Regions from separate parts of the Dechloromonas sp. ZS-1 genome, predicted to be linked through region 3. Evidence: riboswitches for the same ligand, from Rfam matches in the RefSeq annotation. Region 3 holds a riboswitch; each other region holds the start of a gene.
The links. Region 3 has a riboswitch for cobalamin ahead of AACO21_RS12300 (TonB-dependent receptor). Riboswitches for the same ligand answer to the same signal wherever they lie in the genome.
Positions count from the first base shown of each region.

Region 1: linked by a shared signal. The riboswitch ahead of cobT (nicotinate-nucleotide--dimethylbenzimidazole phosphoribosyltransferase) and the one ahead of AACO21_RS12300 (TonB-dependent receptor) in region 3 are both predicted to bind cobalamin.
Region 2: linked by a shared signal. The riboswitch ahead of bluB (5,6-dimethylbenzimidazole synthase) and the one ahead of AACO21_RS12300 (TonB-dependent receptor) in region 3 are both predicted to bind cobalamin.

Region 1 is NZ_JBDIYD010000001.1:440,807-446,691, forward strand. Features, by position in the region: gene cobU (bifunctional adenosylcobinamide kinase/adenosylcobinamide-phosphate guanylyltransferase) at 1-446, opposite strand, end outside; cobalamin riboswitch at 453-671, shown strand; gene cobT (nicotinate-nucleotide--dimethylbenzimidazole phosphoribosyltransferase) at 752-1,810, shown strand; gene AACO21_RS02200 (adenosylcobinamide-GDP ribazoletransferase) at 1,807-2,568, shown strand; gene cobC (alpha-ribazole phosphatase family protein) at 2,568-3,086, shown strand; gene AACO21_RS02210 (hypothetical protein) at 3,133-3,351, shown strand; gene rfaQ (putative lipopolysaccharide heptosyltransferase III) at 3,390-4,484, shown strand; gene AACO21_RS02220 (glycosyltransferase family 4 protein) at 4,481-5,614, shown strand; gene msbA (lipid A export permease/ATP-binding protein MsbA) at 5,677-5,885, shown strand, end outside.
Region 2 is NZ_JBDIYD010000001.1:433,181-439,065, reverse strand. Features, by position in the region: gene AACO21_RS02180 (response regulator) at 1-359, shown strand, start outside; gene AACO21_RS02175 (cobyric acid synthase) at 392-1,855, opposite strand; cobalamin riboswitch at 1,914-2,101, shown strand; gene bluB (5,6-dimethylbenzimidazole synthase) at 2,143-2,898, shown strand; gene cbiB (adenosylcobinamide-phosphate synthase CbiB) at 2,895-3,836, shown strand; gene cobD (threonine-phosphate decarboxylase CobD) at 3,829-4,821, shown strand; gene AACO21_RS02155 (cobalamin-binding protein) at 4,818-5,708, shown strand; gene AACO21_RS02150 (cobalamin-binding protein) at 5,715-5,885, shown strand, end outside.
Region 3 is NZ_JBDIYD010000009.1:91,411-97,295, forward strand. Features, by position in the region: gene AACO21_RS12300 (TonB-dependent receptor) at 1-1,817, opposite strand, end outside; cobalamin riboswitch at 1,940-2,198, opposite strand; gene AACO21_RS12305 (hypothetical protein) at 2,275-2,868, opposite strand; gene amrS (AmmeMemoRadiSam system radical SAM enzyme) at 2,865-3,959, opposite strand; gene amrB (AmmeMemoRadiSam system protein B) at 4,007-5,380, opposite strand; gene AACO21_RS12320 (MgtC/SapB family protein) at 5,390-5,885, opposite strand, start outside.

The DNA.
Region 1 (5,885 bases), on a different contig from region 3:
TGCATCGGCACGATGCCCCAGCCGACTTCGTTGGAGACCAGAATGACCCGGCCCGGCAGGGTCGGCAGGGTGTCGATCAGGGCGCGGGTCTGCCCCTCGAACAGCGGGCAATCGATGGGCTGCCCCGCATCGGCCTGGGCGCCGGCCTGGCCGGCAAAAAGCAGGTTGGAGAGCCAGAGGGTCAGGCAGTCGACGAGCAGGCAGGTGTCCGGGCGTGCCAGCTCGCGCAGGCGGGCGGCGAGCTCGATCGGCTCCTCGACGCAGCCCCATTCGGCCGGGCGGCGGGCGCGGTGATGGGCGATGCGCGTCTGCATTTCGCCATCGCGGGCCTCGGCCGTGGCGATGTAGATGACGTGCCGCTGCTCATCGCGGCTTGCCGCTTGGGCCAGGGTTTCGGCGTGTGCGCTCTTGCCGGAGCGGGCACCGCCCAGAATCAGTGTCTTCATGGCCGCATTGTGGGGAATTGATCCGGCGGCGGCAAGGTATAATCGACGGGTTCGACATCAAGGAACCCGGTGCGCCGCCTGCGGCAATTCCGGGGCGGGCCCGCCGCTGTAATCGGGGACGGTCGCTGCACGATGCCACTACGCGGGGAAACAAACCTGCCGGGAAGGCGCAGCAGACCGGACGATCCGAAAGCCAGAAGACCTGTCGGACATACCAATACTTCGCAAGAAGCCTATGGACAGGGCTTCGCGGCGCCTGCCTGGACAGCGGTCGCCGCGAGGCCCTTTTGCTTTTGGAGAATCGGATGCATTCCTCTATCCCGAAATTCGCGATCACGGCGCCGGATCGCGCCCTGGAAAATACCCTCAAACACAAGGTCGACCGCAAGACCAAGCCGCTCGGTGCGCTCGGTCAGCTGGAAGCGCTCGCCATCCGCATCGGCCTGATGCAGCAGCGTCTCGATCCGGTGCTCGCCAAGCCGCACCTGCTGGTTTTTGCCGGCGATCACGGTGCGGCCAAGGCGGGTGTGTCGGCGTATCCGCAAGAGGTCACCTGGCAGATGGTCGAGAACTTTCTCGCCGGCGGCGCGGCGATCAACGTGTTCACCCGGCAAAACGGCCTGGCGCTGAGTGTGGTCGATGCCGGTGTGGCGCATGATTTCGGCGCCCGCCCCGGCCTGATTCACGCCAAGGTGGCGCCGGGGACCGCAAACTACATCGAAATGCCGGCCATGACCGCCCAGCAATGTGCGCAGGCCATCGAGCACGGCGCCGGCATCGTGCGCCAGCTGGCCGCTGACGGTTGCACGGTGGTCGGCTTTGGTGAAATGGGCATCGGCAACACGGCCGCGGCCTCCCTGCTCACCCATGCCCTGACCGGCGTTTCCCTCGATGCCTGCATCGGGCGTGGTACCGGCCTGGATGATGCCGGTCTGAACCGCAAGCATGCCTTGTTGGCCCAGGCTTGGGCGCGCGTTGCGGCGTCTGGCGAAGCGTTGACGCCGATGCGTGCGCTGGCCGAATTCGGGGGCTTCGAGATTGCCGCCATGGTCGGTGCGATGCTGGCGGCGGCAGAAGCGAAGATGGTCCTGCTCATCGACGGTTTCATCGTCAGTTCGGCCGCGCTGGTGGCGGCACGCCTCTACCCGGCGCTGACCGAGTACGCCGTGTTTTCGACGCGCTCGGCCGAGCCGGGCCATGTTGCGCAACTCACGGCCCTGAACGCCGCGCCGCTGCTCGATCTGGGCCTGCGTCTGGGCGAGGGGACAGGCGCCGCGCTGGCTTACCCGCTGGTACAGGCGGCGGTGGCGTTCCTGAACGAGATGGCCAGCCTCGAATCGGCCGGCGTGGCCGACAAGGCATGATGCGCGACGAACTCGCGTATTTCTTCGGGGCGGTGCGTTTTTTCACGCGCCTCCCGGTCCCGGCCTGGGTGGGGCATTCGGCTGAGGCGCTGAATGCCTCGGCCCGCTACTTCCCGGCGGTCGGTTTGCTGGTGGGGGGCATTTCGGCCCTGGTGTATGCGTTGACCGTCGCCCTCTGGCCCCCCGTGGTGGCCGTCCTGCTTGCCATGGCGGCGAGCCTGTACGTGACCGGCGCGTTCCATGAGGATGGGCTGTCCGACATGACCGATGGGCTCGGCGGCGGCTGGGAGAAGCTGCGCATCCTGGAAATCATGAAGGACTCCCGGGTTGGCAGTTACGGTGTGGTCGCCTTGTGGCTGGTGTTGAGCAGCAAGCTTTGTCTGCTCGCCAGCCTCGACCCCGCCGTGGTGCCCTTGGCGCTGATCGCGGGGCACGCCTTTTCCCGCGGGTGCGCCACGCTGCTGCTGGCCGGGATGGACTACGTGCGCGAGGACCTGCTGTCCAAAGCCAAGCCGCTGGCAACGCGTCTGGGCGGAGGGGCGTTGTGCGTTGCCCTGATCTTTGCGCTCCTCGGATTGGTCTTGTTGCCCTGGCAGCAAGCCGTGGCCGGTGTCCTGTGCGCCTTGCTGGCAACCGTGTGGCTGGCCGCCAAGTTCAAGCGCTGGCTGGGCGGCTATACCGGGGACTGCCTGGGGGCGGTACAGCAGGTGGCCGAAGTGGCCTTCTATCTCGGCGTACTGGCCCGCTGGCCGGCATGATGCTCTACCTGATCCGGCATCCGCGCCCGCTGATTGCGCCCGGCGTGTGCTACGGCCAGCTCGATGTCGATATCGACGACCCCGCCACGCTGGCCGCGACGCTTCGGTCTCAGTTGCCGGTGGGGGTGCCCGTGATCAGCAGCCCGCTGCAGCGTTGTTTGAAATTGGCTCGGGCGATGGACCCGGGGTGCCGGACAGATCCCCGGTTGATGGAAATTGCGTTCGGTGACTGGGAAGGGCGGGCCTGGGATGAGATTCCTCGCGCGGAGATCGACGCCTGGGCTGCCGATCTGATGGGCTATTGCCCGCCGGGCGGAGAGTCGGCCGAACAGATGGCCGGACGGATTCGGGCGTGCCTCTCCAGCCTCCGGCATCCTCACATAGCCTTGGTGACGCACGCGGGCGTGATCCGTCAGATCGTGGCCATTGTCCAGAGGGTGCCATTGCGGGATGTGCTTGATTTTCCGGTTGAATACGGTGAAATCATTTTGTTAAATTATGAAAACGGTATGACCTGATCCGGCTTGCCTTGGCTAATATCCATAAGTCATAAACGGGGGAGCCATGGCAAAGACAGGAGAGAGCAGAAGGCGGGGCGTACCGCCCGCAAGCAAGCCGCTTTTCATCGCAGCAGTGCGCTATGGCGATGGCGGCAGCGAGTTGTTCCGCATCGAGCATGCCAACGATCTCGACGATGCCCGGCAGGTGCTGATGGCGGCCGTGATGAATGTGCGTATTGCCCTGATCGCCGAATCGACCAAGGTGCGTGACGCATCGCGCTAGCAAAGACGGCATGCGCCTAAGGCGATAAAATCGCCGCCATGAACGATTTCAATCCCCTGCGCGATGCCGTGCCGCTCCAAGAAGTGCAGCGCGTGCTCGTCATCAAGCTGCGCCATCACGGCGACGTACTGCTTTCCTCCCCCGTTTTTTCCGCACTCAAGGCCGCCGCTCCGCATGTCGAGATCGATGCGCTGGTTTATGCCGATACCGCGGAAATGCTGACCCTGCACCCGGCGATCCGGCGTGTGCATGTGATTGATCGGAAATGGAAAAAGCAGGGTGTCGGGCATCAGCTGAAGCAGGAGTGGGCTTTGCTGGATACCTTGCGCGCTGCGCGCTATGACTTGGTGCTCCACCTGACTGAACACTGGCGGGGGGCTTGGCTGTGCCGGCTCCTGAAGCCGCGCTGGTCGGTCGGGTGTACCCGTGTTGATGCCGGTCGGGCCTGGCATCGAAGTTTCAGCCATCTGTATAAGGTGTCGGGGGGCTTGCCGCGCCATACCGTGGAACGGAATCTGGACGCCCTGCGTCGCATTGGCGTGCGCCCGGCGTTGGCGGATCGTGCCCTGCAGTTGGTCCCCGGTGCGGAGGCTGAGGCCAGGGTTCGGCAACGCCTGACGGATGCCGAGGTCAGCGGCCCCTTTATTCACATACATCCGGCGTCGCGTTGGTTTTTTAAATGCTGGCCGGCTGAGCGCATGGCAGCCTTGATCAGTATGTTGCAGGCACAAGGGCATCAGGTGGTCCTGACAGCAGCGCCGAGCCGGGATGAGCTGGCGATGGTCGGTGCTATTCAAGCGGGCTTGGCCAGACCGGTGCCCAGCCTGGCGGGCCAGCTCTCGTTGAAAGAACTGGCGGCCCTGACCGGCATGGCGCAAGCGTTTGTGGGTGTCGATTCTGCGCCCATGCATATTGCTGCGGCCATGGCGGTGCCTGTCGTTGCCTTGTTTGGGCCCTCTGGCGAGAAACAGTGGGGGCCCTGGTCGGCACGAGCGCGGGTCGTGGCCAGTGAGCATCATCTGTGTCGCCCTTGCGGCAACGATGGCTGCGGCGGCGGCAAAGTCAGCGACTGCCTTGAAAATCTACCGGTGACCCAGGTCATGGCGGCCTTGCAAGACGTGTTGCAGACATGAAAATTGCGATTGTTCGCCAACGCTACAACCCCTATGGTGGTGCCGAGCGTTTTGTCGAGCGCGCGTTGTCGGCGTTGTCGTCCGAAGGCGCTGAAGTGTCGTTGATCACGCGCAGTTGGGCTGGGGCGCCGGCAGAGGGGTTCCGCCAGATTGCGTGCGATCCGGCTTACAGTCGTCTCTTGGGCGGACGTGCTGCCCGGGACAGAAGTTTTGCCCTTGCGGCCGCGGATCTGATGGCACAGGGGGGCTATGACATCACGCAGTCGCACGAGCGCATTCCCGGATGCATGATTTTCCGTGCGGGTGATGGGGTCCATGCTGCCTGGCTTGCCCATCGCGCGAGAACACTGGGGCCGCTCGGTCGACTGGGGCAGCAGTGGTCCGCCTACCACCGCTACGTGCTGGCGGCAGAGGCCCGCATGTTCGCCCATCCGGCTTTGCGGGCAGTCATTTGCAACTCGCAGATGGTGGCCGATGAAATTCACCGTTTTTACGGCGTCGACCGTCGGAAACTGGTTCTGATCTACAACGGTGTGGATCATGCTCATTTTCATCCCGGGCTGGCTGCGCAACATCGGGATGCGACGCGACAGGCTGCGGGCGTGCCGTCCGATGTGCCGCTGTTGCTGTATGTCGGCAGCGGTTTCGAGCGCAAGGGCGTGCCACGCCTCCTGGCAGCGATGGCAGGGGCGACGACCCCCTTTCATCTGGCCGTCGTCGGGCAGGATCGGAAGATGCGTGCCATGCAGGCGCTGGCCGAGCGCCTCGGTATATCGCAGCGGGTTCATTTCACCGGCCCGCTCAAGGATGTGCGCCCCTGGTATGGGGCGGCAGATGCCTTCGTGTTGCCCACCCTGTACGATCCCGGGCCGAATGCTGCGCTGGAAGCCATGGCCTGTGGCTTGCCAACCTTGACGACGACAAGCTGCGGTGCTCAGGACTGGATCAGTGAAGGTAGGAACGGCTATGTCGTCGATCCACTCGATGCGGAGGCGATGACGGCCGCTTTGGAGAGGCTGTGTGTGCTGGCGGAAAGCCCTGATGCCCACCTTGCCGCGCAGAATGCCGTGGCGCACCTTGGTCTGTCAGAGATGGCGGAGCGCCTGATTGCGCTCTATCGAAGCCTCTGACGCTTGATCGGAGGGGTGGAAAGGACCGTTGTATAATGAACGGTTACCTCCGGGTTTGATTCATGAACACAACCGCCTCCAGTCGTCAGTTGTACACCCGCCTCCTTGGCTACGTCCGCCCGTATTGGGTTGCCATTACCTTGTCCCTGCTGGCAACCATGGTGCTGGCCGCGACCGATCCGCTCTTCCCCGCTTTGTTGAAGCCGATGCTGGACAACGGATTCAAGACGGAGGGCGGCTTCGAGCATCCGATCCTGATTCCGCTGGGCAT
Region 2 (5,885 bases), on a different contig from region 3:
TGCGCGAATCCGAAGTTCAGAATCTCACGCTGGACGAACAAGCCAGTTTTGCCGCCCTGCTCGCCATCGCCAGCCCGGAAAAGGGCAAGAGCAAATTTGCCGGCCTGCGCCCCGCCCTCATTTCCGCCGCGCTGGAAACCACCGCCCGCCTCGACATCCTGCGTGCCGCGATGGTCCTCAACGACCGCGAACTGGCCGACCAGCAGGCCGCCCAGACCATGGCCGGACCGGATGCCAAGAAGAGCTTCAACAGCGTGCGCACGCTGTACGCCCTGCATGGGCGCGAAATGGATTTCCGGGAAATCCAGAAACAGGTCGCCCTGCGCCGTATTCACCACGACGAGCCGAACGGCGCCTGAGACTCAGGCCCCGGTGCGGGCCTGCCTGCGCGTCAAACCGGCAGCCAGGGCGCCAGTTTCTGCCAATCGAGCGCCGCCTCGACGGCATCGGCCAGACGATCCAGATCGGCCTCGCGCCGCGCCGCGAAATCCACATCCTCGACCGCTTCGGCACCGGCCCAGTGCAGCAGGGCACTGAGCGCTTCCGGTGTGTCGAATACCCCATGACAATAGGTGCCAAGCACCTGGCCATCATCCGAGATCACCCCATCCGGACGGTCGCCCGCCAGCCAGACGGATGGCTGGGCCAAACCATTGCCCCGCGTCACGCCCAGGTGAATCTCATAGCCGGCCATCGGCGGCGAACCGGGCAGATTCAGGTGACCGCTCACATTGCGCAGCTGCTTTTCGGGCTCCAGCGTCGTCTCGACATCGAGCACGGCCAGACCACGCGTCGAGCCGCCGCCGCCTTCCAGGCCCAGCGGATCGTGAATGGCCTGACCGAGCATCTGATAACCGCCGCAGATGCCGATCACCTTGCCGCCGTAGCGCAGATGGCGGGTGATCGCCTTGTCCCAGCCCTGGGCGCGCAGCCAGTCCAGATCGGCGCGCACGGCCTTGGAACCGGGCAGGACGATGAGATCGGCGGCAGGCGGCGCCTCGCCGGGGCCGATCCAGCGGAAATCGACTTCCGGATGCAGGCGCAGCGGATCGAGATCGTTGTGGTTCGAGGTGCGCGGATAGGCCGGCGCCACGACTTTCAATTTGGCCGCTTTTTTGCCGTCGACCGTCGCCGTCGCAATCGCATCCTCGGCATCGAGCATCAGGCCGTGCAGGTAGGGCAACACCCCGAGCACCGGCTTGCCGGTCCGTGCTTCCAGCCAATCCAGCCCGGATTGCAGGAGGCTGATGTCGCCGCGAAAACGGTTGATGACGAAACCGACCACCCGCGCCTGTTCCGATGCGGACAGGAGATCGAGCGTGCCGACCAGATGGGCGAAGACGCCGCCCCGGTCGATGTCGGCGACGAGAATGACCGGACAATCGACCGCCTCGGCAAACCCCATGTTGGCGATGTCGCGTGCCCGCAGATTGATCTCGGCCGGGGAACCGGCGCCTTCGACGAGCACGCAGTCGTAGGCGCCGGTCAACCGGTCCCAGGAGGCCAAAACGGCCTGCATGGCGCGTGGCTTGTAGTCCTGATAGTCGCGGGCATTGAGGTCGGCCGCCACCTTGCCGTGAATGATCACCTGCGCCTTTTTGTCGGTGGTCGGCTTGAGCAGCACCGGATTGAAATCGGTATGCGGGGCCAGGCCGCAGGCCAGCGCCTGCAAGGCCTGGGCGCGACCGATTTCCCCGCCATCGACGGTGACCGCCGAATTGAGCGCCATGTTCTGCGGCTTGAACGGCGCCACGCGCACGCCCCGACGCTTCAAAACACGGCACATCGCCGCAACCAGCGTGGACTTGCCGGCATCGGAAGTGGTGCCTTGCACCATCAGGGAAGCGCGTTTCATGATTGGCCCGGATGTCAAAAGCCCATAATTATGGCACCATCGCCCCCGCCCGATCTCATTCGGGCAGGTGTCTCCGGGTGCCCGCCCCCAAACGGGGCAGGAGAATCGGGAAGGCGGTGCGATTCCGCCACGTGCCCAACGCTGTGAGGAGGACGTTTGCCGCATCAGGCCACTGGTCAGCGACCGGGAAGGCGCGGCAACGGGCGAATCCGAGTCAGAAGACCGGCCAGGAGACGGATTGACCGGCTTTGTGGACGAAAGCCGCCGCGTTTCCAGAAGGGGAATCCATGGAAAACCCGAATGCGCCCAGCGCGCACGCCTTTACCGATGCCGAACGGGCAGCGGTCTACCACGCCATTTTCAGCCGTCGCGATGTGCGCGCGCAATTTCAGCCCACCGCCGTGCCCGACGAGGTTTTCAGCCGCATTCTGATGGCGGCGCATCACGCGCCCTCGGTCGGCTTCATGCAGCCCTGGAATTTTCTGGTGGTCCGCTCACCGCAGGTGAAGCAACGGGTACATGACGCATTTCGCACGGCCAACGACGAAGCGGCCAGGATGTTCCCGGATGACAAGCGGACACTTTACAGCCAGCTGAAACTGCAAGGCATCCTGGATGCGCCGATCAACCTCTGCATCACCTGCGACCGCACGCGCACCGGCCCCCTCGTCCTGGGGCGCACGCACATGCCGACCATGGACCTGTATTCCAGCGTCTGTGCCGTGCAAAACCTCTGGCTCGCCGCCCGCGCCGAAGGGCTGGGCGTCGGCTGGGTGAGCATCTTCCACGAATCGGCGCTGCAGGCGGCGCTGGGCATCCCCGAGCACATCGTGCCGATCGCCTATCTGTGCATCGGCTATGTCAGCCATTTCAAGGACAAGCCCGAGCTGGAAACCGCCGGCTGGCTGCCCCGCCTGCCGATCACCGATCTCCTCTATTACGACCAGTGGGGCGCCGGCGATGCAGGCCAGGCCGATCCGCTGACCACCCGTCTGGCCGAAATGCAGGCCGGCATTCAGGATCGCGGCGAATTTCCGGCATGACCGACCTGTTGACCGGCGCCTGGGCGCTCCCGCTGGCGGCACTGACCGCCGTGCTCATCGACCGCCTGTTGGGTGAGCCGCAGCGCTGGCATCCGCTGGTCGGCTTTGGCAATCTGGCCGGGGCGCTCGAGCGCCGCCTCAACCAGCGCCGGATCAGCCTGGGCATCCTCGCCTGGAGCCTTGGCGTGCTGCCCTGGGTCGGCGCTGCCTACTGGCTGCATGACACCCTGTCGCCACCCGGACGGCTGCTGCTGGACATCGGCCTGCTTTACTTCGCCCTCGGCGCGCAAAGCCTGGGCGAACATGCCGAGGCCGTCGCCCGCCCCCTGGCCAGCGGCGACCTCGAACAGGCCCGCCAGCGCGTCGGCTGGATGGTCTCGCGCGACACCGCCCAACTCGATGCCTCCGGCGTCGCCAAGGCCGGCATGGAATCGGTGCTGGAAAACGGCAACGATGCCATCTTCGGCACCCTGTTCTGGTTCGCCTTGCTGGGCGGGCCGGGCGCCCTGCTCTTCCGCCTCGCCAACACCCTGGATGCGATGTGGGGCTACCGTACCGAACGCTACAACCTGTTCGGCCGCTTTGCCGCCCGCTTCGACGATCTGCTCAACTGGCTCCCCGCCCGCCTCACGGCCTTGACCTATGCCCTGCTCGGCCAGACCCGCCTCGCCTTGCGCTGCTGGCGCACCCAGGCCGGTGTCTGGGAAAGCCCCAATGCCGGCCCGGTCATGGCGGCCGGCGCGGGCAGCCTGGGCGTGCAACTGGGGGGGGCCGCCATCTATCACGGCCAGGAAGAAATCCGCCCGCCGCTCGGCGCCGGCCCAGCCCCCGTCGCCGGTGACCTGGCCCGTGCCATCCGCCTGATCCGCCACAGCCTCTGGCTCTGGCTCGCCACCTTTGCCCTGATCGCCCTGCTCTCCGAGGTGCTGCATGCTTGAACACGGAGGGCGCCTGCGCGCCGCCGCTGCCCGTTACCACCGTCCGCTGGCCGACTGGATCGACCTGTCGACCGGGATCAATCCGCATGGCTGGCCCGTCCCGCCGCTGCCCCCCGAAGTCTGGCAACGCCTGCCGGAAGACGATGATGGCCTGGAAGCCGCCGCCGCGGCCTATTACGGCAATCCCAACAGTCTGGTCGTGGCCGGCTCGCAGGCCGCCATCCAGTGGCTGCCCGCGCTCCTGCCCCGCGCCGCCGTGGCCTGCATCGCACCGCTCTACGCCGAACACCCGCACGCCTGGCAGCGCGCCGGCCACAAGGTGCGCTTTCTGCAGAATGCCCTCTTGCCGCGCGCCCTCACCGCCGCCACCCCCTATGTGCTGTGCTGCAACCCGAACAATCCCAGCGCCGACCGGCATCCGCAGGCGGTCGTCCTCGATGCCGCCGCACAACTCCACAAGCGGGGCGGCTGGCTGATCGTCGACGAGGCCTTCATCGATGCCACGCCGGAAGACAGCATCACCGCGCTGGCCGGCACCGACGCGGCCCCGAATCTGATCGTGCTGCGTTCGCTCGGCAAATTCTTCGGCCTGGCCGGCCTGCGCGTCGGCTTTTTCTTCGGCCCAGCCGCCCTGCGCGAACGCATGCAGGCGGCGATGGGCCCGTGGACGGTCTCCGGCCCGGCCCGTGCCGCCGCCCGCCTGGCCCTGCTCGACACCGACTGGCAAGCCGCCATGCGCCCGCGCCTGTGTGCTGAAGGCGCCCGACTGCAGACCCTGCTCGCCCCCTTGGGCGAGGTCAAGGCGACGCCCCTGTTTGCCACGCTGACCCTGAACGACCCCGCGGCCTTGCACGAACATCTGGCCCAACACGGCATCCTGACCCGCCGTTTCGACCAATCACCGCTCTTGCGCTTTGGCCTGCCTGCCAACGAAGCCGGCTGGCAACGCCTGACCGAGGCCCTCTCCGCCTGGAGCCCGACATGAAATTGCCCCTGCTGGCGACGTTGACCGTCGCCCTCCTATCCAGTATCTCCGCCCGTGCCGAGGTTGTGATCAAGGACGATACCGGCGCCACCGTGCGCCTCAAGGAACCGGCCCGGCGCATCGTTGCCCTCGCGCCGCACATCGCGGAAAGCCTCTATGCGGCCGGCGGCGGGGAGCGCCTGGTCGGCACCGTCGATTACAGCGACTATCCGCCGGAAGCGAAGAAGGTGCCGCGTGTCGGCGGCTATTCCCGCGTTGATCTGGAGGCCGTCGCCGCGCTCAAGCCCGATCTCGTCCTGGCCTGGCAAAGCGGCAACAACATGCCGCAGATCGAAAAGCTGAAAGCCCTGGGGCTGACGGTCCACGTCTCCCAACCGAACCGCATGGAAGAAGTGGCGAGCCAGCTCGAAAAACTGGGGCAGCTCGCCGGCAGCGAGCGTATCGCCCAGCAGGCCGCCGACACGTTCCGCAAGCGCCTGGAGAGCCTGCGCGCCGCCAACGCCCACAAACCCAAGGTGCGGGTCTTCTACCAGATCTGGAAAACCCCGCTGATGACGGTGGGCGGCCCGCAGATCATCAGCGATGCCATCCGTCTGTGCGGCGGCGACAATGTCTTCGGGCAACTCAAGCAGATGGCGCCGACAGTCAGCGTCGAAGCCGTGCTGGAAACCGATCCGGAAGCCATCATCGCCACCGGCATGGGCGATGCCCGACCGGAATGGCTATCCGACTGGGACAAATGGACGCGCATGACCGCCGTCAAACGGGGCAACCTGTTCCACATCAACCCGGACATCATGCAGCGCCACACGCCACGCATTCTCGATGGCGCCGAGAAACTCTGCGCCCATCTCGATGTCGCACGCAGCCGTCGTCCACAAAAATAAGCCGCCATGTCCCGTCTGCCCCAACGCATCGTCTGCCTGACCACCGAAACCGTCGAAGTCCTCTACGCCCTGGGCGAACAGGACCGCATTGTCGGCATCTCCGGCTATACCGTCCGTCCGCCCGAAGCGCGCAAGGAAAAACCCAAGGTCTTCGCCTTCACGACCGGCGATATCGAC
Region 3 (5,885 bases):
TAGCGCAGGCGTACGCCGCCAAACCACTTGCCCCCCTGATCCGCAGTCAAGCCGAGCGAGGCGGTGAGCGGAATGGCGTTGGGTACGTGGCGCCCGCCATTGTCGACATTGGCATCCTTGAAACGTGCCTTTGACCAGGCAAGATCAGCATCGAGAATCCAGCCGTCAACCGGTACGACATGGTTCGACCACTCGATACCGTGACGCCGGGAAGCCCCCTTCGGCTCCGTCACCCCCTCGTCGCCGATAAAGACAAGCTCCGATTCGAGATTCATTTGCCAGACGTTGAGGTTGCTGTGCCAGCCCGGCAAGGGGGTCGCTCGCATACCGAGTTCGTTGCCGCGTGCCCGGACGATCAGCGGTACCGGCGTGGCGGTACTGCCATCCTGAGGGTTGATGCGTGCCGTCGCGCCCCGCGCATCATTGCTATGAAAACCCCGGCCGGTATTGGCGTAAAACTCGGTTTCACCCAGGAGCTGGAATGGCCCGAAAACCAGGCCCAGTTTAGGGCTGGTCTGATGTGCGCCCTCCTGGCCGCCATTCTCCATGTTGTTGGCGCCGCCCAGCGCTGTGGCGCGGGCTTGGATCTGGTCATGCCGCAGGCCAATCTGAGTCCGGAACCAATCGGTCCATTGCGTACGGGCGTCGATATGGAGGCCCAGGTTGCTCTGCAGCACGCGATCCTCACGGACGGTGCGGGTGCGTTGGCGATTCTCCGTGCTGTACAGCCCCACCTTACCGATCCGGTCCTGGCGGAACTGCAGGCCGAGGGTCAATTCGGTATCCCGCCAGTTCGGGCCGAGCAGCCAGCTGCGGCTGGCCTGGCCGCCCCAGAGTGTGCGCTGGTCGGCCTGCTCGTGCTGGTCGCCCTGCGCGCCGCTGATGAACCCGGAGGGGGCCGAATAGAGGTTCAAACCATAGTCGACGACATACAGATTGAGCTTGCGCGCGCCATCCGCCTCGGTGCGTGCCCAGTCGCCGGAGAGGCTGTAGCGGTGGGTCTTGCCGCCATCGTTGGGGGAAAGGGCACCATAACGGGGGATTTCTCCGCTGTCGATGGCACGCGCCGGCAGATGCTCGGTGGCGCGCCAGCGGGCCTCATACAGCATGCCGGTCAGGGCAAAACCGTTGGCTGCCGTACCCGAACTGAGGCGAACCACCCCGTTGGTTTTCTTCAGGTGTTCTGCCTGATCCCAGGGGCCGTCATTGCCGGCCACTTCCAGCGCCCCGAGCAGGTTCATGCCGTTGAACGCATGGCTGCCGGCGCTGAGCAGGCGACGATAATTGCCTTGCCCCAGACTGAGGTCGACAAAGGCTTGATCCAGCTTGCGTACATAGTCGATGCGGGCCGCACCTGCGGTGGCGAAATCGCCATCCTCCGCGGCATACACGCCTTTACGGTATTTGACGTTGCCGATCAGTTCCGGGATCAGATAATTGAGATCCATGTAACCCTGACCGTGTGCATGCGTCACCATGTTGGCCGGCATGCCCATCACGTGCGTCGCGAAATCGCTGCCGTGATCCAGATTGAAACCGCGCAGAAAGTATTGATTGGCTTTGCCGTCACCGGAGTGCTGGGTCACCATCATGCCGGGCACGACCTCGAGAACTTCCGCCGGGCGCAACAAGGGACGATTGGCCAGTTGTTTGGCGGTAACGGTGCCCTCGCTGGCCGAGTCGGCAATGCCGGTCAGATTCTGGCTGCCGCTGGTGACCGAAACTTCCTGCAAGGTGGGAATGCCGGCGGCGTGCGCATGGCCCAGGCAGGCTAGGGCAGCGGCAACCAGGGTGGGGGTGAATGAGCGGTAAATCATCAGCTTGTTCCAACAAGGACCGTCCGCCCGGCATTCACTGCGGCACACAAGGGAACTTGTGCACCCGCAGCCTTCTGCATCCCCGCAGACGGTCTGTTTTAAGGCATCGGCAGCCGTTGACCGCCGACCTGATCACGACAGGCCGGTCTCCGGGCTGGCAGGCGCATCGTTCAAAACGATGCCGGCAATATCGCCTTCCCGGGCGTATCTGACACGTAACACCCAGTGGCCGGTGCCTTGCTCTAGAGGCAATCACACCATGATATTGCTTTGTCCTGCTTACCGTTGCGGGGGCAGCCAGGGCTTTGCGATCAACGCGCACCCTGTTCCCGTTTCACCTGGATACCGGGGTATCCAGGAACCTGTAGCGAGGTTTCGCCGCCGGTATTTCCCGGTAGCGAGGCCCGCACTGTATCAGGATCGGGCATGTTTGCCCATGCCGATGCAATGCCGTGCTTCAGCGCGAGAGATGCAGATTGAACCAGGCGGCGGTGCGCAGGACCGGGTCTTCACCCGGCGTCAGGAGGTGGCATTCATGGGCCACGGCGAGATGGGGAAAGGCGCGCTCCGAGGCTGTTTTTGCCGGCTCGTCTCCGGTATCGAGCAGCATGCAGAGCGGTGCCGCCAGCAGTTTGAGGGCCTGCAAGCCGGCCCGATCGATCAGGCCGCCATGACAGGCCAGTGCCTTGACCTGGGTGTCACGCTGCGCTGCAGCACGGAGCGCGGCCGGTGAGGCGTCGCCGGACGCGAAAATCGCCAGCGGCAGGGACTCGGTATCGCCATCGTGGCGCAGCATGTCGAGCAGATCCAGCAGGCGCTCGGTCAGTTTGGGCACGTTCTGGGTGGCATCGGCAAAACGGCTTTCCTGGGCTGTCAGCAGTTCCATGCTGCACACCGCGAAATGGCGGGCGGCGAGATTGGCCGTGATCCAGGCGTCGACCGGTGCATGATGCGCACGGGCCAGCAAGACCAGCCCGCGCGGCTGATCCGGCAGATCGAGACTGCCATGCAGGGAACCCAAGGGGGTGTTTCGAATCAGGGTGCGGTTCATGATTGCAGGCGAATGGGGATGCGGCGTGCGCCGAACGCCTGGCCGGCATGCCCGAGTTGCGCGCCAAAGCGCCCGGCCAGCGGGGTTTGGCAATGCGGGCAGGTGCCGTCGGCAGTCAGCGCATAGTCCTGAATTGTATAACCGTCACGGCGGATCAGCGTTTGCGCGCAGTGTGGGCAGTGCGTCACGCCGCCTTCCGGATCGCGCACATTGCCGAGATAGACATGCTGAAGGCCGGCTTCGCGCGCCAGTTGGCGAGCGCCTTGCAGGGTGGCGAGGGGCGTGTTGGGCCGGTCGCGCAAGCGCCAGTCGGGGTGAAAGGCGGTGAAATGCAGCGGAATGTCCGGGCTCAGCGCTTGCGCAATCCATTGACTCAGCGCACGAATTTCGTCCGGACGATCGTTGAGGCCGGGAATGAGCAGGGTGGTGATTTCCAGCCAGCATGCAGTGTCGTGATGCAGGTAGCTCAGCACATCGAGCACGGGTTGAAGACGGCCGCCACACTGACTTCGGTAAAAATCATCGGAAAATGATTTCAGATCGACGTTGGCCGCATCCATCCGGCTAAAAAACGCCCGGGCCGGTTCGGCGTGGAGATAGCCGGCGGTGACCGCCACGTTACGGATGCCGCGAGCGCGGCAGGCCTCTGCCGTATCCAGCGCGTATTCGGCAAAGATCACCGGGTCGTTGTAGGTATAGGCCACGCTGTCAGCCCCGTGGCGCACGGCAGCGCTGGCAATCGCCTCGGGTGTGGCGCTGTCCATCAGGCGATCCATGTCGCGGGCGCGCGAGATATCCCAGTTCTGGCAGCATTTGCAGGTCAGGTTGCAGCCCGCCGTCCCGAAGGAAAGCACGCTGCTGCCGGGATAAAAATGATGCAAGGGCTTCTTTTCAATGGGGTCAATGCAGAAACCGGAGGAACGCCCCCAGGTCGTCAGCACCATCCGGCCATCCTGGTGCTGGCGCACGAAACAGGCGCCGCGCTGGCCGGGGTGCAACTGGCAGTCACGCGGACAGAGATCGCACTGGATGCGCCCATCCGCCAATGCATGCCACCAGCGCGCGGGATGGGCATCGGTGCCGCCGGTCATCGGCGAGGTCGGCGGCCCCGTCATGCCCGATGCCGGATCGGCGACGGTCAACGGCGTTTTTCCCGCCATTTTTCCACCGGGTAACGTGCCAGCGTCAGGTCTGCCGGCCAGGCGTCGCGTGCCAGCCCGGCCTTCTGCTTGAGGTGCGCGAGAAAGTCGGCCGGATCGGGCAGCTGGGCCCAGACCTGAGGCAGGAAAGTGGCGCGATGACAGCCGCTGCTCAGAATGACGCCATCGATACCGGGGCGCAACTGCGCCCGCGCATCGGCTTCGTCCCGGAAAGTCAGCGGCTCGCCCGGTCCCAGGAGGGAAACTTCGACCTGAGTGTCCGCCCATTCCGCCGCGTTCATCGGGGCAAAGCGCGGGTCGCGGAAAGCCGCGGCGAGGGCATTGTGCGTAATGTCATCCGCGAGTGTGCGGTGTGGCACCAGGCTTCCGATACAGCCGCGCAACTGGCCGTGGCGGGTCAGTGTGACAAAGGTGGCGCCGATTTGGGCGAGCTCAGGCAGGTCGACCGTCGGCAAGGCCGCACCCTGTAACTGTGCGCTGATCGCCTGACGGGCGCGTTGCAGCAAGGCGATGCCGAGTGCGTTGTCGGCGGCGGGGGGCTTGGTCTGAGCCGGCGCGGGCGCTGCCTCGAAGAGCGCAAACGCCGCATAGCCCACAACGCGTGCCATGTTGCCGCCGGTATCCCCCGAATGACAGTGATGAATCGCCTCGATATGCAGATCCCGTTGTCGCGCCGTGTGCAGAAATGCATTGAGCGGATAGGCACCGCAGGCTTCTGCCGGCTGAATATCGGTCGCGAGGTTGAGGATGCGGGTGCGCGTACGGGCGTCCTGGGCCTCGGCTGCCGGTGCCGGCAGGTAGTGCGACAGATCGGTGCTGATCACGAACAGGGTTTCCGGCCCACCCCAGCAGGTTTCGATGACCTCGGCCAAGGTGTCGGGCGCGATCTCGCCAACGCCGATCGGCAGGAGCTCAAAGTGATCGAGCACCCGTTGCAGGAAAGGCAGATGCACTTCCAGCGCATGTTCCTGCTGATGGGCCAGCGCGCTGTCCACCACCCACGGCGCGCGCTGCAGCGCCGCCAAGCCCGCCTGATCGAGCGCGATCGTGCCGAGCGGAGTGGCAAAATGGCTGGCCGCCGGCAAGGCCAAGCCGCGCACAAACACACGATGCAGCGGGCCGAGCAGGACCACGCGGCGGATTTGTTTCGCCCAAGGGCGCAAACCGCCATAGGCGCGTCCTGCCGTCGCACCGGAATAGCGGTAACCGGCATGCGGCACGATCAAGGCCTTGGGCGGCGTTGACCAGACCGCCGGTGCTGCGTCGAGCAGGGCATCGACCTCGTTGCGCAGTTGGATGGCATCAGCGGGATAAAAGCTGCCGGCCACGGCAGGAGGGCGAATGGCAGTCATGGGGATGCCTCAGATGAACAACAGGCCCACGCCAAGCCCGGCGCCGATGGCGAGCAGGCCGGGCAGGGCCGGACGGGCCAGCGGTCCGCGTCCGATGCTGAGTACCAGGCCGATCTTGAAGATCAGATTGGCAACGAGGGCGAGGGTGACGGCGATCACCGCCTCGGTACCCGCCACCTTGTCCAGATTGAACATGCGCAGCGTGGACAGCACGCTGGCATCGGCATCGGTCAGGCCCGAGACCAGCGCCACGATATAGAGGCCGCTGTTGCCCGCCACGTCCTGCAACCAGGCCGCCGTAAGCAGCACGACGGCGTAGAGCAGGCCGAAGGAGACGGCGGTTTTCAGTTCGGTCGGGTTCTTCACTTCCGGCATCGGCAGTTCGCCTGCCTCGGCGAGTTCCTTCCAGCCATACAGGGCCATGGCCACGCCCGGCACGATGCCGCAGGCGAAGACCATGGCCAGTGGGCCGATCAGGCTGGGTGCGACAACGCTGGCCACGATG